3 regions of the Bradyrhizobium septentrionale genome follow, and region 3 is predicted to be linked to each of the others. Evidence: riboswitches for the same ligand, from Rfam matches in the RefSeq annotation. Region 3 holds a riboswitch; each other region holds the start of a gene.
The links. Region 3 has a riboswitch for cobalamin ahead of HAP48_RS04525 (ribonucleoside-diphosphate reductase subunit alpha). Riboswitches for the same ligand answer to the same signal wherever they lie in the genome.

Region 1: linked by a shared signal. The riboswitch ahead of HAP48_RS24660 (ribonucleoside-diphosphate reductase subunit alpha) and the one ahead of HAP48_RS04525 (ribonucleoside-diphosphate reductase subunit alpha) in region 3 are both predicted to bind cobalamin.
Region 2: linked by a shared signal. The riboswitch ahead of metE (5-methyltetrahydropteroyltriglutamate--homocysteine S-methyltransferase) and the one ahead of HAP48_RS04525 (ribonucleoside-diphosphate reductase subunit alpha) in region 3 are both predicted to bind cobalamin.

The regions. Positions count from the first base shown of each region.
Region 1 is NZ_CP088285.1:4,797,334-4,806,203, forward strand. Features, by position in the region: gene HAP48_RS24650 (DUF1521 domain-containing protein) at 336-1,823, shown strand; gene HAP48_RS24655 (hypothetical protein) at 2,537-2,734, opposite strand; cobalamin riboswitch at 3,416-3,629, shown strand; gene HAP48_RS24660 (ribonucleoside-diphosphate reductase subunit alpha) at 3,884-5,677, shown strand; gene HAP48_RS24665 (ribonucleotide-diphosphate reductase subunit beta) at 5,668-6,741, shown strand; gene HAP48_RS24670 (hypothetical protein) at 7,427-8,182, opposite strand; gene HAP48_RS24675 (nodulation protein NolW) at 8,436-8,870, opposite strand, start outside.
Region 2 is NZ_CP088285.1:786,424-797,618, forward strand. Features, by position in the region: gene fixJ (response regulator FixJ) at 1-274, shown strand, start outside; gene HAP48_RS05685 (hypothetical protein) at 818-1,144, shown strand; partial or broken gene HAP48_RS05690 (ISAs1 family transposase) at 1,461-2,559, opposite strand; gene HAP48_RS05695 (helix-turn-helix domain-containing protein) at 3,323-4,006, shown strand; gene HAP48_RS05700 (hemerythrin domain-containing protein) at 4,127-4,750, shown strand; gene hemN (oxygen-independent coproporphyrinogen III oxidase) at 4,998-6,350, shown strand; gene metE (5-methyltetrahydropteroyltriglutamate--homocysteine S-methyltransferase) at 7,089-9,434, opposite strand; cobalamin riboswitch at 9,537-9,736, opposite strand; one part of gene HAP48_RS05715 (IS3-like element ISRj2 family transposase) at 10,165-10,417, shown strand; one part of gene HAP48_RS05715 (IS3-like element ISRj2 family transposase) at 10,417-11,195, shown strand, end outside.
Region 3 is NZ_CP088285.1:547,973-559,167, forward strand. Features, by position in the region: gene ihpA (divalent metal ion exporter subunit IhpA) at 1-85, opposite strand, end outside; gene HAP48_RS04500 (hypothetical protein) at 140-463, opposite strand; partial or broken gene HAP48_RS04505 (cation diffusion facilitator family transporter) at 715-1,287, opposite strand; partial or broken gene HAP48_RS04510 (IS1182 family transposase) at 1,345-2,680, shown strand; gene HAP48_RS50635 (IS701 family transposase) at 2,774-3,442, shown strand; partial or broken gene HAP48_RS51040 (transposase) at 3,420-3,554, shown strand; gene HAP48_RS50640 (IS701 family transposase) at 3,551-4,240, shown strand; gene HAP48_RS04520 (hypothetical protein) at 4,441-4,638, opposite strand; cobalamin riboswitch at 5,321-5,534, shown strand; gene HAP48_RS04525 (ribonucleoside-diphosphate reductase subunit alpha) at 5,789-7,582, shown strand; gene HAP48_RS04530 (ribonucleotide-diphosphate reductase subunit beta) at 7,573-8,646, shown strand; partial or broken gene HAP48_RS04535 (IS481 family transposase) at 9,393-10,360, shown strand; gene HAP48_RS04540 (IS1182 family transposase) at 10,413-11,195, opposite strand, start outside.

The sequences.
Region 1 (8,870 bases), 4.2 Mb from region 3:
CTAAAGGTGGTCTGTCGTGGAAGGCAGCTGCGAGCAATCACGCGATCCTCAGCCCGTGTCTGCTGACGAGGGCTGTGATGTTCAGTCGATGGTTTGTTGTCGTCAGCTTTTCGACAGGTACTGCTGGTACAGTCTTGGGACTTGGATGCGTGCGACATGCTCGTGCCAAGCCGACGAGAGAAGGGAGGGATCTCATCAGGGTTGCCGACGCCGGCAGCGAGAAGCATCCATTCGCTCGCCATCGGGCCAGGGGTGCGTTCTAAAATGGTTCCTAGTTGATTGAGCACAACGCTCGCAATTTTACCGCTTTCTTCGATGCAACAGGAGTGAACTAAATGGCGTATCTTCCCGTGGCCGGTCTCCCCGTGGTCGGCGCACTCGATTCGACGGTGAATGGAGTGGGGTCTGACGGGGTGGTTGCCAGCCCCGCTTTCGGCGCGCTGTTGGGGCAGTATGCCTCGACGGGTGCCTACCAGTACCTGCCGGCAGGTACTGCCGTCGTTGTCGCTCCGGTGGTCGTCACTCCAGTCGTGGTTGCTCCCATGTACATGATGGCGCCACCTCCTCCTTCCATGCTGTTGAGCCAGCAAAGTTCGGGTTTGGAGTCTTCCGTCGATCCGGTATGGACGCATGAGGTCAAGGATGGTAAGGCCACGATCAACCTCGGCGACAAATATACGATCACGGCCAATGAGAAGGATGGCACCTGGACCGTTCGCAACAACCAGACCGGCCATGTCACGAAGATCCATGGCGATCCCCATGTTGACGCGGACGGGGATGGCAGGGATGACTTCGACTTCAAGAAAGATATGACCTTCCAGCTCGACGATGGGACCAAGATTGCCGTCAATAATGTCGACTACGGTAATGGTGAGGCCATCTCCTCAAAGTTGACCATTACGAACGGTCACAACGCGATGGTTGTGGAGGGGCTCGGCGACGACAAGGATGGCAAAAACAATCTGAGGGTGACCCAGTCCAATGCTGGCATGACTCTTGATGAGCTGACACCCGATGGTGCCCAGGTGATCCATGAGAGTGGCCAAGGCTGGGTCGATGGCGCCGGCGGCGTGGTGAATCAGGCGAGTATCGATGCCGGCGAACAGGGTCGCGCGCCGGGCAACTACCAGTCTGCAAGCGCAACGCCTGCCACTGCAACACCCGTGTTCTTCGTTCCTCCTCCACCGCCGCCTCTTGCGATGGTTCCGCTTGCCGTCGCGCCGGCGCCGTCATCTCAGCCAGCGCCAGTGTGGTCGCACGAGGTCAAGGACGGCAAGGCGACGATCAACCTTGGTGATAAGTATACGATCACAGCCGATGAGAAGGACGGCACCTGGACCGTTAGGAACAACCAGACCGGCCATGTCTCGAGGATCCACGGCGATCCTCATGTCGATGCTAATGGCGACGGCAAGGACGATTTCGACTTCAAGAAAGGTATGACCTTCCAGCTCGACGACGGCACGAAGATCACGGTGGACACGGTCGATTATGGCAAGGGAAAAACCATCTCCTCGAAGCTCACCATCACCAACGGCGACAATGCCATGGTTGTGGAGGGGCTCGGCGACGACAAGGATGGGAAGAACAATCTGAAGGTCACGCAGTCTAATGCTGGGCGGACGCTTGATCAGCTGACGTCCGATGGAGCTCAGACAATCCATGAGACAAATCAGGGGTGGGTTGACAACTCCGGACGCAAGGTGACGCAGTCGGTGATCAACCACAATGAGAACCCGGATGCGCCGCCGGATTTCAAGACGATGATGCGCGAGAGCATGTTCCGGCGCATTTTCCGTCACGATGCACAGCCGGCATGAGGCCCGATCCCGGGGCGTGTCGGAAACTCGTGGAAGCGGGCGCTAGCGCCCGCCTTTCATTTTCGCCAAACGGCCGCGAGAATGGCAGCTTGGCGATCTATCGATTCAGGATCGACGGTAACAGCCAGATTGTCTCGGCAATCGCAGCCTTCGCCCCGACAAACGGGCGGAGGGCCTCCAGGCCCGGCTACCCGGCCAGAATTGCTGCGGCGCGTTCCCGCCCGTTGTCGGCGATGGAGGCGTTGCACAGGAACGGTGCTCTCAGGTTTGTCTGCATGCCGACGCAAGCGTCGCAGTGAAAATCCCGTCAAGATCGCAGATTGGATTGAGGGCTGCCTCGACGGCGCGATCTACCCTCGGCTCAAAAGCACAAGCCCTGTCTCGCGTTGAGCTCTGCCTGTCTTTAGCCTCCGAAGCCGGGCGTGAACCCCAGCGCCCCCGAACATCCATCAGCTTCTCAGGAAGCCGGAGGCGCCGTGGGCTATGAGCATCGCCATTCCCGTCAAAGTCTGCTGCTAGGGACGTTAAAAGGAAATCGCAGCAGCCCGCTGCCAAAAAGATCCAGGTGCATTCGGATTCGCGGACCCGCTCGCAGCTCGGATCTGAGATCATTGAATGCGCATCTAACTGGTGGCATGTGCCAAGTCTCACTTGGCACGTCTTCGATTCGATCACCACGCGGGCTGTATCTCTATGTGGCGCCGAGCATCGGCTCACCCATCATCAAGCTCGCTCATGGCCTCATCCATATCCGACTGGGAATCGCTTATGACTTGCGTGGCGACGGAAACGAGAGCCTTTTCGAATGCTCGGCGCAGTAGCGCTGCACGCGTGTCATCGCCGCCGCTCTCGGCGGTATCGGAGGGGGCGCCAACCTGCGGCGCTGTTGCATTAATATCGGCTGCGTTCATGTCGTAACACCCGGATAGCGGCGTCGCCGCGAGATGACCTATCCGCTTCATGCTAGCAGGGGCAGCTTGCGAAAAGCTGACTAAGATCGAGCCCCCTTGGCGGCTTCATCCATGACCACGCAAGTGAGGACAACCGCTGTGCCGGCAAGGTCATTACTGCGATCGGAGCTCTGGTAAATCATGGCGCCAAAACACTTGGCCACGTCAGCAAGCGCGACGGCGACTGTTGCGCGTTGAAGGCTCAGTGGTACCACAAGCATTTGTGGAGCTATCGTGCTCGATCTGGCGCGCGCGGCAAGCCACCGAGATCGCACGATCATGGCAGGGACGCACCTCACGCCAGTTCCACAAGAAGAGCAACACCTTGCTGGCGCAGCTCGATCGCATTCTCGACCGCTTTGAATTGCAAGCCAAACGTTGCGCGTCATGAGATTATCCCTCGCCAGCATCGCCCAGAACCTTCGCCGAACGGATTCCTATCCAACGCGGGCTCGCATAGGCACCCGTCATCGCGACGGAGCATCGAAATCAAAATGCTGCCACTCTTTTCACGGAATGGGCCGAAGCAGGGGGGGGCATTTGCTCGAACAGAGCGTTGCGGGCCCGGACCCGGAGCGGACGTGGCGTCCTGCGTCTCGACTCCCCTGGCACAAGCCTTGACGAATCTCGACGCGCGGCGTCTGTATGTAGATCTGCCACGGTCTTCCATTCTGCATCTAGTAGGATGGAAGCTAAGAGGGAACCCGGTGCGCCGGTAACGGCTATTCCGGGGCTGCCCCCGCAACTGTAAGCGGCGAGCGGTTGTCATAATGGTCACTGGCCGCGACAGCACCGGGAAGGCCGACAGCCGCAGCGACCCGCGAGCCAGGAGACCTGCCGCGACAGAATAGAACGTCCTCGGGCGGGGTGCCCCGTGCGTCGCTTGCAGCCTGGGACGTTTGACCCGTCTCCTCGCAAGTCGTGCGCGTGGCTTCACCCCCTAACATCGCGGGGTTGCCGATGTCGCCGTCTTACGATTTCAATCAGCATGGTCATCTAATTGAGTGGCCGAGTGTGCGGCCGTGGCCGGCGCGGCCAAAGTCTGCCGCGCCTCAGCGGTGTGTTGTGCCGCCGCCGTCATCGGCTCCGCTGCCGCGGCCTCTCGCGCCATTGCCAAAGCCGTCCGATCTCACGCTCGATCGATCGCGCGACGGCCTGCTGACCGCGTTCGGCAAGCTAACGCTGACCGATCGCTATCTGCTCGTCGGCGAAAGCATCCAGGACATGTTCGCGCGGGTGTCCTGTGCCTTCGCGGACGATGTTGCGCACGCCCAACGTCTCTATGACGCGATGTCTCGGCTGTGGTTCATGCCAGCCACGCCGGTGCTGTCCAATGGCGGCACCACGCGCGGCCTGCCAATCTCGTGCTTCCTTAACTCGGTGTCGGACTCGCTCGAAGGAATCGTTGGCACCTGGGACGAAAACGTGTGGCTTGCCTCCAACGGGGGCGGTATCGGCACGTACTGGGGCAATGTTCGCTCGATCGGAGAGAAGGTGAAGGGCGGCGTCAGCTCAGGCGTCATCCCGTTCATCCACGTCATGGACGGCCTGACGCTGGCGATCAGCCAGGGCTCGTTGCGGCGCGGCTCGGCGGCGGTCTATCTCGATATCCAGCATCCCGAGATCGAGGAGTTTCTCGAGATCCGCAAGGCGTCCGGCGACTTCAACCGCAAGAGCCTCAACCTGCATCACGGCATCAACCTCACCGACGAGTTCATGCGTGCCGTGGGCGCCGGCACCGCGTTCGCTCTGCGCAGCCCGAAGACGAACGAGGTCGTCCGCGAGATCGACGCGCGACAGCTATGGCAACGCATTCTTGAGAACCGGTTGCAGACAGGCGAGCCTTATCTCTTGTTCATCGACACCGTGAATCGCGCGCTTCCCAAGCACCAGCGCGAGCTCGGTCTCAAGGTCTCGACCTCCAACCTGTGCAGCGAGATTACGCTCCCGACCGGCATCGACCATCGCGGCGAGGAGCGCACCGCGGTGTGCTGTCTGTCATCGCTCAACCTCGAGACCTGGGACCAATGGAATGAGGAACCCGGCTTCATCGAGGACGTCATGCGCTTCCTTGACAACGTGCTCACCCACTTCATCACGACGGCGCCGGAGGGTATGAAGCGGGCCCGCTACGCCGCCCTGCGCGAGCGCTCCGTCGGACTTGGCGTGATGGGCTTCCACTCGTTCCTCCAGGCGAATGGCATTCCAATGGAGAGTGGCTTGGCGAAATCATTCAATCTAAAGATGTTTCGGAAGATCCGGGGTGATGCCGACGCGGCATCCGTCGCCCTTGCTCGCGAGCGTGGCCCGTGCCCGGATGCCCTGGAACGTGGCGTGATGGAGCGCTTCAGCCAGAAGATCGCGATCGCGCCGACTGCTTCGATCAGCATCATCTGCGGCGGCACCAGCGCATGCATCGAGCCGATCCCGGCCAACATCTACACCCACAAGACGTTGTCTGGTGCCATCTCGGTACGTAATCCTCATCTGACCAGGGTACTGATCGCCAAGGGCGCCGACACCCCGGTGACCTGGCAGTCGATCATTGCGCAGGAGGGTTCGGTCGCCCATCTCGACATTCTGTCGGAACACGAGAAAGCGGTGTTTCGCACCGCCTTCGAGGTCGACCAGCGCTGGATCGTCGAGCTTGCAGGCGACCGGGCCGCATTCATCTGCCAGAGCCAGTCAATCAACCTCTATCTGCCGGCCGAGGTCGATAAGTGGGACCTCCACATGCTGCACTGGACGGCGTGGAAGCGTGGGGTGAAGAGCCTTTATTACTGCCGTTCAAAATCGATCTCGCGCGCGGCGTTCGCCGGCAAGATCGTCGACGATGACGAGGCCGCGCCGCGGCAGCCGCCTGCGCAGCGCGCCGATTATGAGGAGTGCCTCGCATGTCAATGATCGATCTCTCGTCTGTCGATCCGCGCACGCTGATCGGCAAGGGGCGCGTTGGTCTCCTTGACTCGACGGGCAGCTATGACGTTGATCGCTACGCTTGGGCCTACGAGTTCTGGAAGCGTCAGCAGCAGACGCATTGGATGGCCGAGGAGGTGCCGCTCGGCAACGACCTCAAGGACTGGGCGTCGGACCGCGTCACCGCCAGCGAGCGCGCGCTGCTCACCCAGATCTTTCGCTTCTTTACTCAGTCGGACATCGAGGTCGGTGACAATTATCTCAAGCGATACATCCCGATTTTCCAGCCGCTCACCGTCCAGATGATGATGGCGGCCTTCACGAACATGGAGACGGTCCACATCGACGCCTATGCGCTGCTGCTCAAGACGCTCGGCATGCCCAAGACCGAGTTCGAGGCATTTCGCAGCTATGCGCAAATGCGCGCCAAGGCGGACTACATGCACGAGTTCGGCGTTGACACCGTGGCCGATGTCGCGCGCACCCTGGCTATGTTCGGCGCCTTTACCGAAGGCATGGCGTTGTTCGCGAGCTTCGCTATGCTGCTCAATTTTCCGCGCCACAACAAGATGAACGGCATGGGACAGATCGTAAGCTGGTCGGTGCGCGACGAGAGTCTCCACTGCGAGGGCGTCATCAAGCTGTTTCACGAATGGCACCGCGAGACCGGCGCCGTGACGCGCTCGGTCCGTGACGACATCGTCGATGTCGCCAGAACGATGGTAAAGCTGGAGGAGAACTTCGTCGATCTCGCCTTTGGCCTGGGCAAGATCGAGGGCATGCGTCCTGAGCAGATCCACGCCTACGTCCGTTATGTCGCCGACTGGCGACTGACCCAACTCCGGATTGCCCCGGTTTTCGGCTTCTTCAAGGCCGAGGAGGATGGGTTCACGCAGCTCAAGCCGCATCCGCTGCCTTGGCTCGTCGAGATTCTCAATGGGGTCGAGCACGCCAATTTCTTCGAGCAGCGCGCCACGGAGTACTCCAAGGCGGCGAGCCGAGGCAGCTGGGACGGCGAGGACGGGGTGTGGGCGGCTTTCGGCCGTATGTAGGCAACCGGAACAGCATGCGTCCGTTCATACATCTTGGAGGTTCGCGGAAGTCCTCTGCTGCGGCTTCCGGCGGCACAGCGGACTCAAGCGGCATCATCCACGCCGCTCGAAAATCATAACGGGGGAACACCCGCCCACGGGGCTGATGTACCAAAGTGAAGTCTGATCTTGTGCTGAGTTGCTTCGGTGCGGCAGACTTCGAAAAGGCGATCACAATCGTTGCAATTTGCAGGACCAAGCGCGGGCATTGGTCGGCGATCTTTGAGGCGCGCTCGCCTTGCGGGAAAGTCGGCGTGACCTCATCGATGCGGACCAATGGAACCGGTTTATGCACACCTGCACAAAAGGGCGGCGAAAGCCTGAGTGGAAGCCGCCAGTCTGTTCAGGGCGACCGTGCATGCGATGACGGCGCTTGATGATCAGGGTCATCGACGCGGCCGTCTCCATACAGCAAACGGCCGGGAGGCGAGTAGAGTGAGGAGGCCAGTTGGTGATCGCTCCTCTTCAGCCGTACAGCTAGACAATTTCGATCAGGTTTCCGCATATCGAGTGGACCCCTTGAAAGGAACTTGGCCGGCGGAGTATCCGCCAGCCAAGAGCGATCGTCATCACGTGCTCCTGCTGTTGGCGGAGACAATCTATCAACCTTCGCACATGGCCCTTGTCGCTGCTAAAGCTATGGGCACTAGCCGGCGGGCGGATCTTGCCCCGCGTCTGCCGGCCTGTCTTCGTCCACATCTGCGGGCCAAAGGCTCGGGTCCAGTGCTGGCGTGAGGCGAATGAAGCCCTCGTCTCTCCATTCGGCCGTGTGAGGTACGCCGAAAAGGGTAAAGACTTTGGTCGGGTGGTCTTGGGTCGGCAGTACCCCGCTGCGCTCCAGCATGTCGATCTGAGCGCTTGTGGCTGTTTGGCCCATGAAAACCCAGTAGTCCTTGGCGAGACGTCCGTCCCGCATACGGAACTCGGAAAGTTCTGGCGGTACAACTTCGGAAGGCCCAGCCTGAGATGGTCCGGCGTGCGAGGGATTTTTATCCATATCCTGCCATAGCAAATCTTGGTCGAAATCAGGATGCGCCTCGATCGCCTGAGCGATCGTCTGCTGCGAGAGGTGATGCGGGGACCGTTCTGGTGCTGGATCTGCACCGAGCGCAGCCGGCGCATGCGAATCATCCTCCCAACCCAAGCCTGGCGAATAGGGTTGCGCTATATCCAGGTACGGCGAAAAAGGGTGCCGAGCATCCAAGTACGGCGAATAGGGATGGCCTGCGTCCAGATATGGCGAATAGGGCTCCCCCGGCAGCGCGGGCGAGGCGGTACGATGTGGCGCAGCACCACCCTGAGCGCCGTTGAGCTGCTGCTCAAAGCCGGTAGCGTCCGTGGGCGGTAGCGGTGAATTGGTGTCCGGGCTCGTGTTCGATGGTCCGATTTCGTTGAAATCCATCCTGTCACTCCCGCATGATGGAGCAGCTCGAGCAATGCGAAGGCTCCTGCCCTGCGAGACCGAAGCAGCTGTTTCGGAGGTTCGCGTTGATCTTCAAGCCCTCCTGGATGCACACGTCTGGCGCGGTCGATGCGAGGCACCGCCATCCAGACAGGCTCATCCTGGGTGAGGCAGCTTTCGAAAAGCTGACGATCAGATGGATTTAAGCGAATGCAGTTCGGATCCTCGGCTCGAGCTCTCTCGTATTGTTAAGTCACTTCTGGCCTGCAGCTTCGCGCACGATGCCGTCCTGATGCTGCGCTTCTGAGGAATAGTGGCTTTCAGGTCGTCCGTCGCGAATGACCGTGCTCGAGGAGCCACGAAACAACATCAAAACCGACCCCAGTGGCGGCTTTTCAGCAGCGGTTGGATTCCGCCGCGCCTGCGCCTCCGCCACAAGGCCCTTGAGCGTTTGGTCCACGAGCGCGATGAAGCGCGGCGGGCCCGAAGCCAGGACGAGGCCATCTCCTGGAGCCGGCTTCACGATATAGCGCTCATCGGAGATGTTGAGCACATCGAGCGCGGTCCTGAACGCATCGAAGCTGATCGGATTCAACACAATGAGACGGCTTTGCGCCTCTTGAGCCGCGGATATGTAAAGCACGAGACCGTCGTAATACCATTGAAGATTGTACAGATTGGTCAAGCG
Region 2 (11,195 bases), 240 kb from region 3:
ATTGCGTTCCGTCCATAGTGCGTTGGACGCGCGGCCGATCAAGCCAATCGGTGACGCAGCAAAACTGCAGGCGGACGCCCGCCTCGCAGATCTCTCGGCGCGCGAACGTGACGTCCTGCACGGACTATTAGCCGGCAGAATCAACAAGGTGATCGCCCGGGATCTTGGCATCAGCCCCCGGACAGTCGAGGTTTACCGCGCTAACCTCATGGCCAAGACCGATGCCCGCAGCATTGCCGAGTTGATGCGGATCGCCATCGTCTCAGGGCTCTAGCAGTATCGCAAACGGCGCGAAATGGCTTTTTCAGGCTGCGCGCACCTGATGGTGCACAGTAGTTTCGGAGGCAAGGCTTCGAACCGGGCTCAGAAAGACGCCTTCGGCACGCACTGGCGGACAGGTTGACCGCGCCGAACGAGTCGTGCATCACCTCGGTTGCTTGCTTGTCATCCTGGTATTCAGCACCTGTTTTGCCGCGACTAACAATGTCGATCAGGTGATGGCTAAGAACGGCATCCGCAATCTTTTGCTCGATCACCCTTCCTGGTCTCGGCGGCATAATCGCTGTGCATGAATGATGCAGTTGCGCGGCTGGCATCACCGACGGACCACATGCCATGCTGGCTTTTCTCTAGTTGACACCGGGCCATTGCGCGACAGCTACACGTCCAGTTTAATCGTGCCTAACCAAATCAGCGACTGCGTATGAAGCAGATCAATTAAACGGCCCGGATTGTGCTTCGACAACCAGCATGTCCTTCACGCCAGAGAGCGGCAATGTTCAGGAATATATTGGTCCGTCTTCCTACGGAGCTACCGGTGCGGGCTGCGGTAGATGGTTCGATTTCCTTCGCATTGAGCACGGGCGCGCATCTTGATGTTGTCGCGATCGGGTACGAAAGGACCATTGCTCCGCTCGTTGCGCTCGGCGGGGCGACCGTCACTTCGGTCTTTGAGGTCGAACAGGAGCGTGCATTGGAGCGAGCCAAAGCGGCACTCTGTGTCTTTGATCTGCAGGCAAGAAACACCGGTATCTCCTACGTGAGCCGCGCGCTGAGTGCGGTTCCGGCCGACGCGCCGGATCATCTGCGCGAGCGCGCGAGTCCACGATATGAGCATCGTCACGCAACCTCAGGGCGGCTATGACAGCTACGATAACGTTATTCCCAAGCGAATGCTTTTCCAAGCCGGCGGACCCGCTCTGTACCTGCCATGCATCTTCCACGGCCCGTTTTCGGCCAGGCGAATCGGGATTTGCTGGGACGGCAGCCGTCGCGCGGCCCGCGCGTTGCACGACGCGATGCCGCTGCTGCGCGAAGCTGACGTCCTCACCATTGTCGCGATCGCCGCTCCAAACAGGCTTCCGGCGGAAAGTTCTAAGGAGCATTTGGGGCAGTACCTTGCAAAGTCAGGCCTTGCTGCAAAGGTCGTTTCACTCCCGGCATCCCGGTCAGCGGCAGGGCTATCGCATATGGCTAAGAACCTGCATGAGAAAGGCCTCGTCCCAGCCTGCGCGTCTGATCTTGAGGTTGATGGACTTGCGATCGGGGTGGGCTCGCAGGATGTTGAGGGCAAGGCGTCGGAGAATGGCGAGATTCTCCGGTGCGTGGTCCTTGCGGGAGCGGTTGCGATCCTCGGCAAAATGGACGTCGAGCACCCAATGCAGCCGGTTCTCAACGGCCCAGTGACTGCGGGTGACGTCAAGCAGCCGCTTGGCAGAGATATATCTGGACAGCAGATAGTAACGTACGACCGGCGGATCGGCGCGCTGGTCACGCAGGCGCCGGCGCGAGGTGACGCGGCCCACGGCCGCCACGCCGGGGAAGCGTTCAGCCAGGGTCGTGTTGCGCATGACGGTCGCACGTCGCGCCTCGCTGCGATCATGGGCCGGGCGGTCGGTCTGCTGGACGGTGCTGCGCTGCCCCGATCGCGCAAACTGCTGCGTCACCGCCTTGAACAAGAGGCCACGGTTCGCCTTGATCGTCAGAACATAATGTCCGCCCCGATCAAGCACCGCTGCAGCAAATCGGCGGTGGCAATGCAGGGGCATCGGCGGTCACAGTGCAGTCTTCAAGGGAGAGAAGATCCAGCACCTCCAAGGCGCCCGCCGTCTCGTTGCGCCCCGGCGCTTTTTGTTGCGCCAGAGCCATGCGTGCTTCGACTGCGAAGACGTTGACCAGATGCAGTGGCGTTGCCCGTCCGCCGCGTTCATAGGCACGCCGCAGAGCTTTGCCATCGACCGCAATCACGCCGGTAAGCTTGAGCCCATTGGCCTTGGCAAACGCCGCCATGAAGCGGCGGAAGGCGAACTCAAAGGCCTGCGGCTTGAGCAGACGGAACACCCGACTGAACGTATCGTGGCTGGGGATGCCGTGCTCCAGCTTCAGGAAGAGGCGCAACAAGCCTTCCTTGGACTGTCCAAACTCCTCCATCTCCGCGCAGCTGCCGGCTCCGCACAGAACCGCCGCCAGCGCGATGAAGAGAACTTCCAGCAGTTCGTGGCTCGCATTGCCTGCGCGCGGGTCCGGCAAGCGCCCAAACGCCCTTCTGAACTTCCGCATCCGACTCCCTCCAGAATCCGGGAGTCGTCTTCAGAATCCTTCTTGCCTTCCAACGCAATAGCTAGCCAAAACCCATATGCGATTCCCCTGCGGTCAGCGGGGCGCACCCTCCTGTCGCTCGCGGCGCACCAAAGCTTCGACCTGCTGGTGATGGGCGGATCCGGCGCCTTCGTCCACGGCCGATTTCGGCTCTCCGCCTTAGGATCACCTGGCCAATAATCCTTCTCCAGCCACCGGCCGGCCGCCGCTGTGACAACGCGCATATTGGCGGCATCCCCTCATCGGTTACGCCAGGTCCACCTGGACGACGAGCTTGGTATGATCTGATACGCGCGCACGTGTAAGCCCGAGAACTTGGCTCGGGTGACATATTGATCCGGCTCAACGGCTGGCCTTGCCGCTCTCCGGTGATTTTGGTGGCAAGACTGTCCGTGAGCAGTTCCTCCAGCAGCTCGATCGATATCGACCTGCCACATTCTAAGGCATTGCGCTTCCGCCTGGCTCTTCCCGGGAGATTGGCCCAGGCTTGCGATTGTTTCCATCGGCAAGGCCGACCAAGCCGGCAGCCTCTTTCGATCCAAAGGCCGCCTGGCCGGCTTCGAGCGGGTTGGAGCAAGCCAGGGGCAGCGCTGCACTAGGACGGCATTACAGGACCTACGTGTAAATACTTAGTGGCTTCTACTTAGGGAAAACATCCGAATTTGCCGGCCCGTTGGAAGCGGCCAATCTGAGCCCCATCGTCGTTAGCAAGATTGAGTCCGCCATGCAGGCCCAGGCCGCACCTTCTCACGAGATCAGCCGACATCCGACTAGCGTCTTGCGCAGGCAGCCGCATGGTTGTGGTCCGTTTGGTATGATTGCGGCACCGATGCGGTTCACTCGCAACAGCGAGATCTTCGGCGAGGATGAGGCAGCTGAATACCTGTATCAAGTGGTGTCAGGTGCTGTGCGAACCTACAAGATTCTGGAGGACGGACGCCGTCAGATCGGTGCATTTTATCTGCCCGGCGACATCTTCGGCTTCGAGGCCGGAGAAAGCCATATCTCTTCGGCCGAGGCGATCTGTGAGACGCATCTGCTGATGGTGAAGCGCTCCGCCGTCATTGTTCGCGCCAGTCACGAGAGGGAGCTCACGCGACAGCTGTGGGACGGTATGGCGCTGGAGCTCCGCCGCTTTCAGCAACATTCAATGCTCCTGATCGGCAGCGCAGAAGATCGGGTGATGGCCTTTCTGCTCGATATGTCTCGCCGCGCTACCAAGAAGGGTGCGATCGAACTTCCCATGTCACGGCAGGATGTTGCCGATTACCTTGGTTTGACCATCGAGACGGTGTCGCGCACCTTTACCCAACTTGAGCAGAATGGCGTTATTGCCCTACCAACCTCACGCCGAGTCGAGCTGCGTGACGGCAGATTATCCAGCCGCTATGTGCAGAACTTGGGTTAAGTCACAAGCCGCGGCGAAAATGCGAATTCTGCAAGAACAGCGCGGACAATTGCGGCGCCGTGAAGGACACTGAACCTTAGCTTGAGCGATCTGCTACCTTGTTCCTCCATGGAGCCCACAATGATCATCGATCTGTTGCTTCGAGAGCATCGCAATATTGATCTTCTTCTGACTTTCCTCCAACGCGAATTGGAGGTTTTCGAGCATGGGACCCGTCCGGACTATGAGGTCATTCGCGCGATCCTCAGCTACTTCGAGGTTTACCCGGCGATGTACCATCATCCTCAAGAAGACTTGATTTTCTCAAAGCTCGAGACTCGCGATCCGGATGCGGCTGCGATCGTCGGCAATCTCGCACATGAACACCAGGAAGTCGTCGACCGTCTGCACCACGCCGTTCAAGCTATTGATGGGATCCTCGCGGATCGTGAACTCGTTCGGCAAGACGTCGGCAATATCGTACGCGACTTTATCGTACGCGAGCGGCACCACATGATGTTGGAAGAACGAGATTTCTTTCCCGCCGCCGTTCTGGCTCTATCCCCTCAGGATTGGACCGACATCGCTTCTGCTCTCACCGATCATGGTGATCCCCTATTCAGCGAAGCAGCAAGGGCGACCTCCGATGCGCTAAGAGCGCATATCCTAGAATTGGAGCAAGAAGCTGAAGCCGAACGGAGTTCGGTCGCTCTTTCCTCCGGAATGGCCGGCAGCCCGCTACATGGCCTCACGAGGGACGGCTAATATCCTTCGGGAGAGGAATACTTTCTCCCTTTGCTCATGCAGGCCCAATTGGATCAAAACGAGAACTGGCCTGCATGCCGCCCATTGCTGCGGCATCACCGCTTCATCGCGATCCAGGGACGATATACGCCGTGGGCATGCCCTACCAATTTGGCTTCAGACTCGCCACTGCCATCAGCCACCAATTAAACTGACGCAGCGCAAAAACCTATCCGGCGTATCTGCGATTTGGACCCAGAGAAGAAGAATGCGACCCGACTTGGCAAAATCCTACGGGCAGCACTCCCTGCCACGCTACACCAGCTATCCGACGGCTCCCCATTTCTCGGCGTCAGTTAGCGAATCCGACTATCAAGCGTGGCTCAAGTCGTTAGGCGGCCAGCAGTCCGCCTCGATTTACGTGCACGTGCCATTTTGCCGAAGCATGTGCTGGTACTGCGGCTGCCACACATCTGTCATGAAACGCCAGGAGCCGCTCGCGACCTATGCAACCGCACTGCGAACTGAAGCCTACCTCATTGGAGAAACCATCGGTCGACGACAACCGGTCTCCCATGTCCACTTCGGCGGCGGCACGCCGACGATCATGACACCTGAAACGTTTGCTGATCTGGTCGCCTCGTTGCGCTATTCGTTCGCAATTTTGCCTGATGCCGAGATCGCCGTAGAGATCGATCCACGCATATTGACCGAGCCGATGGCCGAGGCGCTAGGCTATTGCGGGGTCAACAGGGCGAGCCTAGGTGTCCAAAGCCTCGATCCGGTTGTTCAACGGGCCATTGGCCGTCTGCAGAGCTTCGAACAGACCGCAGTATCGGTCGATCGTCTACACCGCGCCGGCATCGGCCGGATTAATTTCGACCTGCTCTATGGGCTGCCCCAGCAGACCGTCGTTTCCTGCCTCGACACTCTCTCCAAATGTCTCGAACTGCATCCGGATCGGTTCTCGGTGTTTGGCTACGCGCACGTTCCTTTCCTTAAGAAGCATCAACGCAAGATCGATGGATCCACTCTGCCCGACAGCGTCGAGCGACACCTGCAATCGGAAACGATCGCGCAAGCTTTGGTCGACGCTGGATATGTACGCATCGGCATCGATCACTTCGCCCTGCCGGACGACAATCTCGCCCTGGCACGGCAGGAAGGCAGGTTGAGGCGCAACTTTCAAGGTTATACGGATGATTCGGCGGACACCCTCCTTGGACTCGGCGCCAGCGCCATTGGCCAGATGCAACAAGGGTTCGTCGCGAACGCTGTGTCGATAAAGGACTACCTTGCTCGCATCGCCGAGGAACGGCTGGCCACGATGAAGGGCTATTTGCTGGCCGACGACGATCGCTTCCGCGCCGAAATCATCGAGCGACTCATGTGCGGCATGGCAGTCGATCTTTGCGAGACATGCCGTCGTTACGGCAAGGATCCGAGCCTGGCCGTCGTCGATCGTTCTCGACTCGCCAACCTGATCGCAGATGGAGTTGCCGTACTGGACGACGGTCGACTTTCCGTGGTCGATGGCGCAGAGTTTCTGGTCCGGAGCGTCGCATCTTCGTTCGACGCGCACCTCCCTGGGTCGAGGGCTACGCACAGTCGGGCGGTTTGAACCGAAGCCAACCCGATCCGGTTCCGATCGGAGATCAACATCACCAAATCGGCTTCTGGTTAGGAGTATCGCACGGCTGATAGCACGCCGATTTGGCATCCGGTCCCGAGCTATCTACAAGCGTCGTCACACCCACTACGTCGAGCCGCACGTAGATTTCAAACACTCGTTGGAACCGAGGATTCCAATCGGGCGACAACGGTTTGACCAACGACCGACCGAATCTGGCCTAACTCAAGCTGCTCATTTCATTGGTGATGATGAGGTCCTTGCGTGCGCGATTTTGGTATGTCTCGGTGATTGAGCGTATTGTTTGCGGGCAGGAGAGCGCACCACGTTTTGCGGCCCGTTGCCTTCCATGCGGCGATCGCTCCACATCATCGCCCACCCATGCTCGACTCAGCGAGTCGTTGAGACAGTCCTCATCAGCAACAACCTTGGTGTAGTTTTCTAATCCTTGGCTATATTGGCCGCATACCAGGGCATAATTGAGTTACGATCATCCTGTGCCTTAACTGGGACTTAGATTTTCGGCGAATGTCCTCGCCGAGATCGAGCCGTCGGCCGTGCTCCCTCTGCCGATGGAAGTGGCCGCGATGCCTAGCAGCGTCGCTCCTCCCAGACTCGACTTCCGCCCGGCCGCTAAACGCGGCCGGGCCTTTTGTATTCACGAAGGCTCTCCCGGGACTATCGAGATCTCCTTAAGCCGATCAGCTCGACGAAAGACCTGACCAAGGATCAATGGCCTATTGGAGCGGATGCAGCGCGCAGTTCGCGGGCCGCAGCGACCATGTTGACAAGTGCCGGGCGAACCTCCTCCCATTTGCGTGTCTTCAAGCCACAGTCCGGATTGACCCAGAGCTGCGACCGCTGCAGCCGCTTCAGAGCCAAGGCCATGAGCTCCTTCATCTCGCCGGTCTCGGGAACGCGTGGGGAATGAATGTCGTACACGCCTGGCCCAATTTGGTTCGGATAGTTGTAGTTCCTGAACGCGTCGAGCAGTTCCATCTTCGAGCGCGAAGTCTCAATCGAGATGACATCTGCGTCCATTGCAGCAATCGCATGGATGATGTCGTTGAATTCTGAGTAACACATGTGGGTATGAATCTGAGTTTGTTCGGCGACGCCCGATGAGCAGATGCGGAAGCAATCTCCAGCCCACTCGAGGTAAACGGTCCACTGCGCACGACGCAATGGCAAGCCTTCGCGTAGTGCAGCCTCATCGATCTGGATCATGGAAGCACCCGCATTCTCGAGATCGCCGACTTCATCTCGAATTGCGAGCGCAATCTGACGGCAGACTTCGCTTCGGGGAATATCCTCGCGAACGAACGACCAGTTCAAGATCGTTACTGGTCCGGTCAACATCGCCTTCATCGGCCTTTTGGTTAGCGACTGCGCATAGCGCCACCAGTCCACCGTGATCGGCTTCGGCCGCGAGACATCTCCAAACAGGATCGGCGGCCGGACACAGCGCGAGCCATAGGATTGCACCCAACCGTTTTTGGTAAATGCGAAGCCGGAGAGTTGCTCGCCGAAGTACTGCACCATGTCATTGCGCTCAAACTCGCCATGGACGAGCACGTCCAGACCGATGTCTTCCTGCCAACGTACGGCGCGCGCCGTCTCTTCCTTGAGGAACTTGTCGTATTGCTCGTCGCTCATCGCGCCTCGCGCATGCGCCGCCCGGGTATTACGGACCTCTGAGGTCTGAGGAAACGATCCGATCGTCGTGGTCGGGAACGCTGGCAGCCCGAAGCGCTTGCGTTGGATCTCGGCCCGACTGGCAAATGGGCTGGCGCGCCGGCGCATGGCCTGGTTGATCGCACTCAGCCGGACAACGACATTGGCATCTCGGATCTTCGGCGACGTCCGGCGGACGGCTGCGGCACACTCCGATTCCGCAAGAGCTTTCGCAACATTCTGGTCGCCTGCGAGTGCCCGCGCCAAGGTCGCAAGCTCACGCATCTTCTGAACCGAGAAAGCAAGCCAGCTCTTGACGTCGGAGGCGAGCCCGGTCTCGAGTTCAACATCGACCGGCACATGAAGCAGCGAGCAGGATGGGGCGATCTGTACGCGGTCCTTACCAAGCTTCGCAATCGCGGGGTCCAGTCGCTGGCGGAGCGCCGACAAATTCGATCGCCAAACATTCCTACCGTCTATGACGCCGAGCGACATGACGAGGTCACTTCGGCCGCTCGCAATGATCTGGCTCAATAACTCTGGCGCGCGAACCAGATCGACGTGAAGCCCGGCAACAGGCAGGCGCAGGGCAGCGTCCAGATTGTCGCAGAGGCCACCGAAATAGCTTGCAACCATGATCTTGATGGCCGGCCCTTCCTTTGCGAGCCGGCCATAAGCATGTACCAAGGAGTTTCGCGAACTCTCATCCAGATCAAGGACTAGCCAAGGTTCGTCGAATTGAACCCAATTTGCCCCGCGTTTGGCCAATTCCTTCAAAAGCTCAATATAGACCGGTATCAGGTCATCCAGCAGTGACAGTGGCTGGAACGCACGATCGGCACTCTTGCCAAGCTTCAAGAATGTAACCGGCCCGATCAGGACAGGGCGCGTCTGAAAGCCAAGGGCCTTGGCTTCCTCGTACTCCTCGATTGGTTTGCGAGAGGATAGTCTGAAAGTCTGCCCCGGGTGAAATTCCGGGACCATGTAATGGTAGTTGGTGTCGAACCATTTGGTCATCTCCTGCGCGGGTGCGCCATATCCACGCGACGGGTGACCGCAACTCCCATCCTGACCGTCGCATTGTGACCCGCGTGCCATGGCGAAGTATGTCTTGAGCGAAATGGATCCGGCATTCGTCTCGTAGACTTCTGGGATGGCACCAACCATGACACTGGTGTCGAGCACCTGGTCGTACAGCGAGAAATCGTTCGATGGGATCACGGTGATACCGAGAGACCTCTGGCGAGCCCAATTTGCGGCACGTAGGCCAGCTGCATCCTCGAGCAACTGCTGTTCGGCGATTTTTCCGGCCCAGTAACTTTCGAGCGCAACCTTGAGCTCTCGCCTTGGACCGATGCGTGGCGTTCCGAGTGTGGCAACCGGAAGAGAGAGAAGAGACATAGCGTTAACCCCATATTGGGGGCAAAGGCCATGGCGGACGCAGGCAGAAGAAGTCGCGCGAGCGACCGCTGCTTGGCGCACCACCGGGACACCCCGCCCGTGGACGAAGATAGTGTCGGGGCAGGTCTCCTGGCTCGCGGCTCAGCGCTGCTGTCCGGCCTTCCCGAAACCGTCAGGCTTCAGTGACTTCGTTGGACAGCGGCTCGCCGCTCACAGTTGCGGGGACAGCGCCGGCATTGACACCGGCTTCCCTCTTAGCTCCGGCCTAATGAGACTGGAGAACCTCGACACCTTCAATTATCGGCAAAAGGGATGTTCCGTCAACCTCGCGAATTCATGTTGCGATCTGCTAATGTGCCTAGCGGCATGCCCACCGTTCATCCTCGATGCAGAAGTCGCTCTGCAATCACGGACATCGGATGACATCCCGAAAGTCCCTCCGCGTGGGCAGCGACAAATCCGAATACGCCGCCTTTGCGCCGAGGACCACTTGGTCGAACAGACGGCTTTCATGCAAGCTGGCCCCGGTTCATCAAGCACGGCGCGCTGCCTTCTCCAAGCAATCAACGATCCACCGAATAAGATAGCATACGCGGCGCGAGGTGTTTCTGTGATGCCAGCCATTTCTGGTAGGCGTCACTCAGAGCTGGCTCCGCAAATTCGGACAGTAGCTTGAGTGGATTTTCTGCCTGACAGCGGCGAGGATTCTTGCCGCGAATCAGGAGCGAAGATGACGAAGAAGAGCCGCCGGATGCATTCTCCGGCATTCAAGGCGAAGGTTGCTTTGGCTGCGGTCAAAGGCGACAAGACGCTGGCGGAGCTGGCGCAACTGTTTGATGTTCATCCGAACCAGATCACGATCTGGAAAAACCAGCTCCTGGAAGGCGCCGCCGGCGTGTTTGGGCATGACAAGGCGTCGGCCGAGACGCCGGTCGATTTGAAGGCGTTACATGCCAAGATCGGCGAGCTGGCGTTGGAAAACGATTTTTTGTCCGGCGCGCTCACCAAGGCGGGCCTGCTGAGCGCAAAGCGATGATCGACCGCGGTCATGATCTTTCTATCGTGCGCCAGGCGAAGGTCCTGAAGCTGGCTCGCAGCACGGTCTACTATGAACCTCGGCCAGTTTCGGCCGAGGACCTTGCCTTGATGCGTCGGCTCGATGAGCTGCATCTCGATTATCCCTTCGCGGGAGCGCGTATGCAGCGATCGTTGCTGCGGCGGGAGGGCGTATACGCCGGTCGCCGCCACATCGCGACGCTGATGAAGCGCATGGGGATCGAGGCGGTCTATCGTCGCCCGAACACGAGTAAGCCGGCACCGGGTCACAAGATCTACCCGTACCTGTTGCGCGGATTGAAGATCGAGCGGCCCGACCAGGCGTGGGCAATGGACATCACCTACATTCCGATGCGGCGTGGCTTCGTCTATCTCGCGGCGGTCGTCGATGTGTTCAGCCGACGGGTCCTGGCCCATCGCGTCTCGATCACAATGGAGGCGGCCTTCTGCGTCGAAGCGGTCCAGGAGGCGTTGGCGAAGCACGGCAGGCCCGAGATTTTCAACACGGACCAGGGCAGCCAGTTCACCAGCCTCGAGTTCACCGATGTGCTGCTGGACGCGAAGATCGCCATCAGCATGGACGGCAAGGGCGCCTGGCGCGACAACGTGTTTGTCGAGCGGCTCTGGCGCACGGTCAAATACGAAGAAGTTTATCTCCGCGCCTACGACAGCGTGTCCGAGGCGCGAGCGTCAATTGCCAAGTAT
Region 3 (11,195 bases):
GGGAATGGGACATGCCCGTCAGCCAGGGGCCAACAAGCAATACCGACGCGCACGCGAACCGCGTGGCGGCACGAATCAACAACATGGAGACAACCTGATGAACGACAACATACGGGCCCGAAAGCCCGGCGAAGTGTGGTCAGGTCAGGTATCTTGGCGGAGGGGTTTCGATCGCAGCCAGCGAGTCCGGGTGAGAAGTCCGCGGCTCCCTAAGCAAAATCGATGGAGGCTTGACGAGAGCCAACACAAACATCTGCTCAAGCGTTTTCACGGAGAAACTATCGTCTTTGTCATGCTCCGCGACGACGTTTGCTCGGGATATCTCGATCTTTCCCGAGGAGCCGATGTTTGTGATCAACGATTCCACAGCGGTCGGCCGAACCATTGCCTCATTCACTTGGAGATCGCGCAACTGATGCAACGCCCCCGCCAGAAGACAGACGAGCGCAATAAGAAATGCCACGACAGCGCCAGAGCTGCGCGGATGCAGATTTCTGAACTGGCTCGATCTGGATTTCACTTTGCGGGGGACTCACGAAGTCGGTGTCTAAGAGTAACATGCGCAATCGATGGCGTCGACCGCGCTGCAGCATAACGAGGACGCCGACGATTAGCAGCGATCCCACACCAACGCCATCCCTTTCGAAGCGAGACCACACTCCAATATGAATTATTTCACTCGAACGTGCGAACGATTTTCATTTGCGAGGACCTTCAAAAGGTCATGACGCCAGAATGCTCAGCCTTGTTGCCGGGTTCAACGTGAATGGTTATCAGCGATTCGCCAATTTCCTCCTTAATCGCCTTTTCAAGCCGATCGCAAATGTCATGCGCGGTTGAAACAGTGGTGCTGCCGTCGACGACAAGATGGAAGTCAACAAACGTCATGCGGCCGGCATGTCGGGTCCGTAGATCATGTGCTTCAATCGCGCCCTTCGCCTCGGCCAAAATGATCTCTCTAATTCGTACCAATGTCTCGGGTGCGACTGCTTCATCCATTAACCCGCTGACCGACTCCCACATGAGACCCCAGCCGGACCACAAAATATTCAAGGCAACCGCCGCTGCCAGCGCAGGATCAAGAACGGCCCAACCGGAAATCGCCGCAATCCCTACTCCACCCAGCACCCCAACCGAAGAAAGCACGTCCGTGAAAAGATGGCGCCCATCGGCGACGAGAGCCGGTGATCTAAGCTGCCGCCCTCGACGGATCAAAAGCCATGACCATCCAGCGTTGATGAAACCCGCCACGCCGTTCACCGCAAGGCCCACCCAAGGCGCCTCTAGGAGCTTGTTTGGATAGTCGCTGTTCAAATCTGGTCGGGTCTGATTCAACATTGGGCGATGAGCAAGTATTTTCGGCCTTGGAACATCGATCAGACGCTGCTTCTGCCGCCGAATGTGCAGGACTTCGTGCCGAAAGGCCATGTCTCGCGGTTTATGGTTGATCTGGTGCGGGAGAGCCTCGATCTCAGGGAGATCATGGGCAGCTATGTGAGCGGGCTTGGGCAGCCGCCGTTTGATCCGCGGATGATGGTGGCGCTGCTGCTGCATAGCTATGCGAGTGGGCTGTATTCGTCGCGTCGGATTGCCAAGGCCTGCCGGGAGCGGAACGATTTTGTGATGATCGTGGCGCTGGATGCGCCGGATTTTCGGACGATCAGCGACTTTCGCAAGCGACATTTGAAGGCGCTCGGCGCGCTATTCGTGCAGGTTCTGAAGTTGTGCGAGACGGCCGGGCTGGTCAAGCTCGGTCATGTCGCGCTGGATGGTACGAAGATCAAGGCGAACGCGTCGAAACACAAGGCGATGAGTTATGAGCGCATGAAGAAGCGCGAGGCGGAATTGAAGGCCGAGGTCGCTCGCATGCTGGCGGCCGCCGAGGCGGCGGATGCCTCGGAGGATGAGACTTTCGGCAACAGCGACGAGCTGCCGGACTGGACCGTCGACAAGCAGAAACGGCTGGCGAAGATCCAGCAAGCGATGGCGGCGCTGGAAGCGGACGCCAAACTGGCGGCTGGAGGAAGAGCGCCGCATCGAGGCCGAAAAGGAACAGCAGCGCCAGGCCGAAGGCCGCAAGAAGCCGGGCAAACCGGCGGCGCTGCCATCGGAGGAACCCAATCCCAAGGCGCAACGCAACTTCACCGATCCGGAAAGCCGCATCATGAAGTCGAAGGATGGCTTCGTTCAGGCCTATAATGCCCAGGCGGCCGTCGATGCACATGCCCAGATCATTGTCGCGCAAGAACTGACCCAGCACGGCAGCGATCAGGGCCAGTTGGTGCCCCTGATCGAGGCCATCGAGAGCAATCTTGGCCGCAAGCCGCGGCAGGCCTCAGCGGATTCCGGCTACTGCAGCGAAGCCAATCTCGAAGCGCTCGACACACGCAGCATCGATGGCTATGTCGCGCCCGGACGCGCCAAGCACCCGACAGTAGCGAACGGAAAAGTCGGCGGCCCGCTGACACAGGCCATGCGAAAGAAGATCGACGATGGCGGCTTCGAAACACCCTACCGATTGCGAAAGCAAGTGGTGGACCCGGTGTTCGGGCAGATCAAACAGGCAAGAGGCTTCCGCCAGTTCCTGTTGCGGGGCATCGAGAAAGTGCGCGCCGAGTGGACAATGATCTGCACCGTCCATAACCTCCTCAAGCTGTTCAACCTCGCAAACGCAGCCTGAGCCTGCTACTCTACAACAAATGCCCGTCACGAAAACATATCTGGACGGGCTCCTAGTCTGACTGAGTCACAAAACCGCCGGCCAGAATCAGCGATGGATGAAGCACGGACCATCAGTCGAGAGGCCGACATGAGCGGGCGTGGCACCAAGACGAGCGAGAAGCGATTTGCGACGTATTTGGAAGGGCTTGCCAGTGTCATCGGTCATGCTGATCGGAAGGCGCCGCTGCGCGACTATTGCGTCGGCCTGATGGCCTGTGGCGGTCGCAAGAGCGTGGAGCCGATGGCGGCGGTGACAGCTCCGGAACGGACGGCCGCCCAGCATCAATCGCTGCTGCATTTCGTCGGCAGCGGCGCCTGGTCGGATGAGAAGGTGCTGGGCAAGGTACGTGAGATGGTCCTGCCGGCGATTGAACGCCAGGGCCCCATCGAAGCCTGGATCATCGACGATACCGGATTTCCCAAGCAGGGGCGACATTCAGTTGGAGTTGCACGGCAATATTGCGGGCAGCTCGGCAAGCAGGATAATTGTCAGGTGGCGGTGTCACTTTCGATTGCCAACCACCACGCCAGCCTGCCTGTCGCTTATCGCTTTATCTTCCGAAGGAATGGACTGAGGACTGCGATCGGCGGCGCAAGGTGGGCATTCCTGCCGAAGTTGGCTTCCGGACCAAGCCGGAGATCGCGCTGGAGCAGTTGCGGTGGGCTGCGCGAGCGGCCTTCCACGCGGTGTCGTACTGATGGACGCGGGCTATGGCAATAACAGCGACCTGCGCACGGAGATCACGGCGCTGGGATTGACCTATGTGGCGGGTCTTCTGTCGAGCACAACGGTATGGGCGCCCGGTACCGGTCCCTTGCCGCCGAAGCCATGGTCGGGCCGCGGCCGTCCACCGAAACTGATGCGTACCGTCAGCATCAGCCGGCCGCCGTCAAGGCGCTCGCGATCGGCCTGCCGGCCAAAGCTTGGCGCACCATCACGTGGCGGCAAGGAATGAACGAAAAGCTGACCTCGCACTTTGCCCGCGTGCGGGTCCGTGCCGCGCATCGTGATTATTGGCAAACCACCCGGCGATTGGAGGAATGGTTGCTGATCGAATGGCCAAAAGGCGAGGACCAGCCTACCAAATACTGGCTCTCGACATTGCCGGAGGATGTGGCATTCCGGACTCTCGTTGAGACGGCTAAATTGCGCTGGCGCATCGAACGCGACTATCAGGAACTCAAGCAGGAGGTCGGGCTCGGCCACTTCGAGGGACGCGGCTGGCGCGGCTTTCATCGTCACGCAACAATGTGCATCGCAGCCTACGGATTCCTGATCTCCGAGCGGGAGACGATTCCCCCCTCAGGCACTCGGCACGCCCGGCCGATCCTGCTCGATCGCATTCCCGCAGATTACAGACCCCGCGGATTTGGCGCTGCGGACCCAACGTCACATTCCAAATTCGATCGCGACGATGCGACGGCGCCTCGAACATGGGCTCGTCCGAACGCTGTCGAGATGTCCTTGTTGTGCGATCAAGTTCGACCACTAGACAGATCATCGTTTGTGACGCAGTAGGACTAGGGACGTTAAAAGGAAATCGCAGCAGCCCGCTGCCAAAAAGATCCAGGTGCATTCGGATTCGCGGACCCGCTCGCAGCTCGGATCTGAGATCATTGAATGCGCATCTAACTGGTGGCATGTGCCAAGTCTCACTTGGCACGTCTTCGATTCGATCACCACGCGGGCTGTATCTCTATGTGGCGCCGAACATCGGCTCACCCATCATCAAGCTCGCTCATGGCCTCATCCATATCCGACTGGGAATCGCTTATGACTTGCGTGGCGACGGAAACGAGAGCCTTTTCGAATGCTCGGCGCAGTAGCGCTGCACGCGTGTCATCGCCGCCGCTCTCGGCGGTGTCGGAGGGGGCGCCAACCTGCGGCGCTGTTGCATTAATATCGGCTGCGTTCATGTCGTAACACCCGGATAGCGGCGTCGCCGCGAGATGACCTATCCGCTTCATGCTAGCAGGGGCAGCTTGCGAAAAGCTGACTAAGATCGAGCCTCCTTGGCGGCTTCATCCATGACCACGCAAGTGAGGACAACCGCTGTGCCGGCAAGGTCATTACTGCGATCGGAGCTCTGGTAAATCATGGCGCCAAAACACTTGGCCACGTCAGCAAGCGCGACGGCGACTGTTGCGCGTTGAAGGCTCAGTGGTACCACAAGCATTTGTGGAGCTATCGTGCTCGATCTGGCGCGCGCGGCAAGCCACCGAGATCGCACGATCATGGCAGGGACGCACCTCACGCCAGTTCCACAAGAAGAGCAACACCTTGCTGGCGCAGCTCGATCGCATTCTCGACCGCTTTGAATTGCAAGCCAAACGTTGCGCGTCATGAGATTATCCCTCGCCAGCATCGCCCAGAACCTTCGCCGAACGGATTCCTATCCAACGCGGACTCGCATAGGCACCCGTCATCGCGACGGAGCATCGAAATCAAAATGCTGCCACTCTTTTCACGGAATGGGCCGAAGCAGGGGGGGGGCATTTGCTCGAACAGAGCGTTGCGGGCCCGGACCCGGAGCGGACGTGGCGTCCTGCGTCTCGACTCCCCTGGCACAAGCCTTGACGAATCTCGACGCGCGGCGTCTGTATGTAGATCTGCCACGGTCTTCCATTCTGCATCTAGTAGGATGGAAGCTAAGAGGGAACCCGGTGCGCCGGTAACGGCTATTCCGGGGCTGCCCCCGCAACTGTAAGCGGCGAGCGGTTGTCATAATGGTCACTGGCCGCGACAGCACCGGGAAGGCCGACAGCCGCAGCGACCCGCGAGCCAGGAGACCTGCCGCGACAGAATAGAACGTCCTCGGGCGGGGTGCCCCGTGCGTCGCTTGCAGCCTGGGACGTTTGACCCGTCTCCTCGCAAGTCGTGCGCGTGGCTTCACCCCCTAACATCGCGGGGTTGCCGATGTCGCCGTCTTACGATTTCAATCAGCATGGTCATCTAATTGAGTGGCCGAGTGTGCGGCCGTGGCCGGCGCGGCCAAAGTCTGCCACGCCTCAGCGGTGTGTTGTGCCGCCGCCGTCATCGGCTCCGCTGCCGCGGCCTCTCGCGCCATTGCCAAAGCCGTCCGATCTCACGCTCGATCGATCGCGCGACGGCCTGCTGACCGCGTTCGGCAAGCTAACGCTGACCGATCGCTATCTGCTCGTCGGCGAAAGCATCCAGGACATGTTCGCGCGGGTGTCCTGTGCCTTCGCGGACGATGTTGCGCACGCCCAACGTCTCTATGACGCGATGTCTCGGCTGTGGTTCATGCCAGCCACGCCGGTGCTGTCCAATGGCGGCACCACGCGCGGCCTGCCAATCTCGTGCTTCCTTAACTCGGTGTCGGACTCGCTCGAAGGAATCGTTGGCACCTGGGACGAAAACGTGTGGCTTGCCTCCAACGGGGGCGGTATCGGCACGTACTGGGGCAATGTTCGCTCGATCGGAGAGAAGGTGAAGGGCGGCGTCAGCTCAGGCGTCATCCCGTTCATCCACGTCATGGACGGCCTGACGCTGGCGATCAGCCAGGGCTCGTTGCGGCGCGGCTCGGCGGCGGTCTATCTCGATATCCAGCATCCCGAGATCGAGGAGTTTCTCGAGATCCGCAAGGCGTCCGGCGACTTCAACCGCAAGAGCCTCAACTTGCATCACGGCATCAACCTCACCGACGAGTTCATGCGTGCCGTGGGCGCCGGCACCGCGTTCGCTCTGCGCAGCCCGAAGACGAACGAGGTCGTCCGCGAGATCGACGCGCGACAGCTATGGCAACGCATTCTTGAGAACCGGTTGCAGACAGGCGAGCCTTATCTCTTGTTCATCGACACCGTGAATCGCGCGCTTCCCAAGCACCAGCGCGAGCTCGGTCTCAAGGTCTCGACCTCCAACCTGTGCAGCGAGATTACGCTCCCGACCGGCATCGACCATCGCGGCGAGGAGCGCACCGCGGTGTGCTGTCTGTCATCGCTCAACCTCGAGACCTGGGACCAATGGAATGAGGAACCCGGCTTCATCGAGGACGTCATGCGCTTCCTTGACAACGTGCTCACCCACTTCATCACGACGGCGCCGGAGGGTATGAAGCGGGCCCGCTACGCCGCCCTGCGCGAGCGCTCCGTCGGACTTGGCGTGATGGGCTTCCACTCGTTCCTCCAGGCGAATGGCATTCCAATGGAGAGTGGCTTGGCGAAATCATTCAATCTAAAGATGTTTCGGAAGATCCGGGGTGATGCCGACGCGGCATCCGTCGCCCTTGCTCGCGAGCGTGGCCCGTGCCCGGATGCCCTGGAACGTGGCGTGATGGAGCGCTTCAGCCAGAAGATCGCGATCGCGCCGACTGCTTCGATCAGCATCATCTGCGGCGGCACCAGCGCATGCATCGAGCCGATCCCGGCCAACATCTACACCCACAAGACGTTGTCTGGTGCCATCTCGGTACGTAATCCTCATCTGACCAGGGTACTGATCGCCAAGGGCGCCGACACCCCGGTGACCTGGCAGTCGATCATTGCGCAGGAGGGTTCGGTCGCCCATCTCGACATTCTGTCGGAACACGAGAAAGCGGTGTTTCGCACCGCCTTCGAGGTCGACCAGCGCTGGATCGTCGAGCTTGCAGGCGACCGGGCCGCATTCATCTGCCAGAGCCAGTCAATCAACCTCTATCTGCCGGCCGAGGTCGATAAGTGGGACCTCCACATGCTGCACTGGACGGCGTGGAAGCGTGGGGTGAAGAGCCTTTATTACTGCCGTTCAAAATCGATCTCGCGCGCGGCGTTCGCCGGCAAGATCGTCGACGATGACGAGGCCGCGCCGCGGCAGCCGCCTGCGCAGCGCGCCGATTATGAGGAGTGCCTCGCATGTCAATGATCGATCTCTCGTCTGTCGATCCGCGCACGCTGATCGGCAAGGGGCGCGTTGGTCTCCTTGACTCGACGGGCAGCTATGACGTTGATCGCTACGCTTGGGCCTACGAGTTCTGGAAGCGTCAGCAGCAGACGCATTGGATGGCCGAGGAGGTGCCGCTCGGCAACGACCTCAAGGACTGGGCGTCGGACCGCGTCACCGCCAGCGAGCGCGCGCTGCTCACCCAGATCTTTCGCTTCTTTACTCAGTCGGACATCGAGGTCGGTGACAATTATCTCAAGCGATACATCCCGATTTTCCAGCCGCTCACCGTCCAGATGATGATGGCGGCCTTCACGAACATGGAGACGGTCCACATCGACGCCTATGCGCTGCTGCTCAAGACGCTCGGCATGCCCAAGACCGAGTTCGAGGCATTTCGCAGCTATGCGCAAATGCGCGCCAAGGCGGACTACATGCACGAGTTCGGCGTTGACACCGTGGCCGATGTCGCGCGCACCCTGGCTATGTTCGGCGCCTTTACCGAAGGCATGGCGTTGTTCGCGAGCTTCGCTATGCTGCTCAATTTTCCGCGCCACAACAAGATGAACGGCATGGGACAGATCGTAAGCTGGTCGGTGCGCGACGAGAGTCTCCACTGCGAGGGCGTCATCAAGCTGTTTCACGAATGGCACCGCGAGACCGGCGCCGTGACGCGCTCGGTCCGTGACGACATCGTCGATGTCGCCAGAACGATGGTAAAGCTGGAGGAGAACTTCGTCGATCTCGCCTTTGGCCTGGGCAAGATCGAGGGCATGCGTCCTGAGCAGATCCACGCCTACGTCCGTTATGTCGCCGACTGGCGACTGACCCAACTCCGGATTGCCCCGGTTTTCGGCTTCTTCAAGGCCGAGGAGGATGGGTTCACGCAGCTCAAGCCGCATCCGCTGCCTTGGCTCGTCGAGATTCTCAATGGGGTCGAGCACGCCAATTTCTTCGAGCAGCGCGCCACGGAGTACTCCAAGGCGGCGAGCCGAGGCAGCTGGGACGGCGAGGACGGGGTGTGGGCGGCTTTCGGCCGTATGTAGGCAACCGGAACAGCATGCGTCCGTTCATACATCTTGGAGGTTCGCGGAAGTCCTCTGCTGCGGCTTCCGGCGGCACAGCGGACTCAAGCGGCATCATCCACGCCGCTCGAAAATCATAACGGGGGAACACCCGCCCACGGGGCTGATGTACCAAAGTGAAGTCTGATCTTGTGCTGAGTTGCTTCGGTGCGGCAGACTTCGAAAAGGCGATCACAATCGTTGCAATTTGCAGGACCAAGCGCGGGCATTGGTCGGCGATCTTTGAGGCGCGCTCGCCTTGCGGGAAAGTCGGCGTGACCTCATCGATGCGGACCAATGGAACCGGTTTATGCACACCTGCACAAAAGGGCGGCGAAAGCCTGAGTGGAAGCCGCCAGTCTGTTCAGGGCGACCGTGCATGCGATGACGGCGCTTGATGATCAGGGTCATCGACGCGGCCGTCTCCATACAGCAAACGGCCGGGAGGCGAGTAGAGTGAGGAGGCCAGTTGGTGATCGCTCCTCTTCAGCCGTACAGCTAGACAATTTCGATCAGGTTTCCGCATATCGAGTGGACCCCTTGAAAGGAACTTGGCCGGCGGAGTATCCGCCAGCCAAGAGCGATCGTCATCACGTGCTCCTGCTGTTGGCGGAGACAATCTATCAACCTTCGCACATGGCCCTTGTCGCTGCTAAAGCTATGGGCACTAGGTGTTTAGTCCCAAGCTTTGATGGTGCATTCTTATCGCACGATTCGAAGGATGCGCTATGGGACAGGTTTTACACGGCTGCGCCACCACGACGGAGGCAATCCGTCGAGCAATACAAGATAGTCAAGAGAGCCTGAGAGCGCTCGCCAGGCGCTACGGGATCAACCAAAAGACCGTCGCGAAGTGGAAGGGGCGCGAGACAGTCGCCGATCTCCCGACAGGCCCAACGGAAGCCAAATCGACCGTGCTTTCCATCGAGGAGGAGGCGATCATTGTTGCTTTCCGGCGGCATACGCTATTGCCGCAATCGACGATTGCCTCTATGCGCTTCAGCCGACCATCCCACATCTGACGCGATCATCCCTGCATCGCTGTCTCCAGCGCCACGGCATCAGTCGATTGCCGGAGGTCGAAGGCAGTAAGCCTCCGAAGAAAAAGTTCAAGGCTTATCCGATCGGCTATTTCCACATCGACATTGCTGAGCTCCAGACCGCTGAAGGCAAGCTCTATCTCTACGTCGCCATCGATCGCACCAGCAAGTTCGCCTTCGTGCAACTGGTCAGGAAGACGGGAAGGACCTCCGCCTCCGCCTTCCTCGAAGCTCTGATCGCGGCTGTGCCCTACAAGATCCATACGGTTCTCACCGACAATGGGATCCAGTTCACCTTCTTGCCGCGCTACGCGGACGGCCCGACGGCAAGATACGTGACACATATGTTCGATATGCGCTGCCAAGAGAATGGCATCGAACATCGGCTGACCAAGATCAAGCATCCCTGGACCAATGGGCAGGTCGAGCGCATGAACCGCACGATCAAGGAAGCGACCGTCCAACGCTATCATTACGATCGACACGATCAGCTCGAAGCACACCTTGCTGACTTCATTAACGCATACAACTACGCTCGGCGGCTGAAGACCCTGAAGGGCCTCACGCCCTACGAATATATCTGCAAAGCCTGGACAAAGGAGCCCGAACGATTCACCCTCAATCCGCTCCAGCAAATGCCGGGACTAAACACCTAGGAGCCCGTCCAGATATGTTTTCGTGACGGGCATTTGTTGTAGAGTAGCAGGCTCAGGCTGCGTTTGCGAGGTTGAACAGCTTGAGGAGGTTATGGACGGTGCAGATCATTGTCCACTCGGCGCGCACTTTCTCGATGCCCCGCAACAGGAACTGGCGGAAGCCTCTTGCCTGTTTGATCTGCCCGAACACCGGCTCCACCACTTGCTTTCGCAATCGGTAGGGTGTTTCGAAGCCGCCATCGTCGATCTTCTTTCGCATGGCCTGTGTCAGCGGGCCGCCGACTTTTCCGTTCGCTACTGTCGGGTGTTTGGCGCGTCCGGGCGCGACATAGCCATCGATGCTGCGTGTGTCGAGCGCTTCGAGATTGGCTTCGCTGCAGTAGCCGGAATCCGCTGAGGCCTGCCGCGGCTTGCGGCCAAGATTGCTCTCGATGGCCTCGATCAGGGGCACCAACTGGCCCTGATCGCTGCCGTGCTGGGTCAGTTCTTGCGCGACAATGATCTGGGCATGTGCATCGACGGCCGCCTGGGCATTATAGGCCTGAACGAAGCCATCCTTCGACTTCATGATGCGGCTTTCCGGATCGGTGAAGTTGCGTTGCGCCTTGGGATTGGGTTCCTCCGATGGCAGCGCCGCCGGTTTGCCCGGCTTCTTGCGGCCTTCGGCCTGGCGCTGCTGTTCCTTTTCGGCCTCGATGCGGCGCTCTTCCTCCGCCGCCAGTTTGGCGTCCGCTTCCAGCGCCGCCATCGCTTGCTGGATCTTCGCCAGCCGTTTCTGCTTGTCGACGGTCCAGTCCGGCAGTTCGTCGCTGTTGCCGAAAGTCTCATCCTCCGA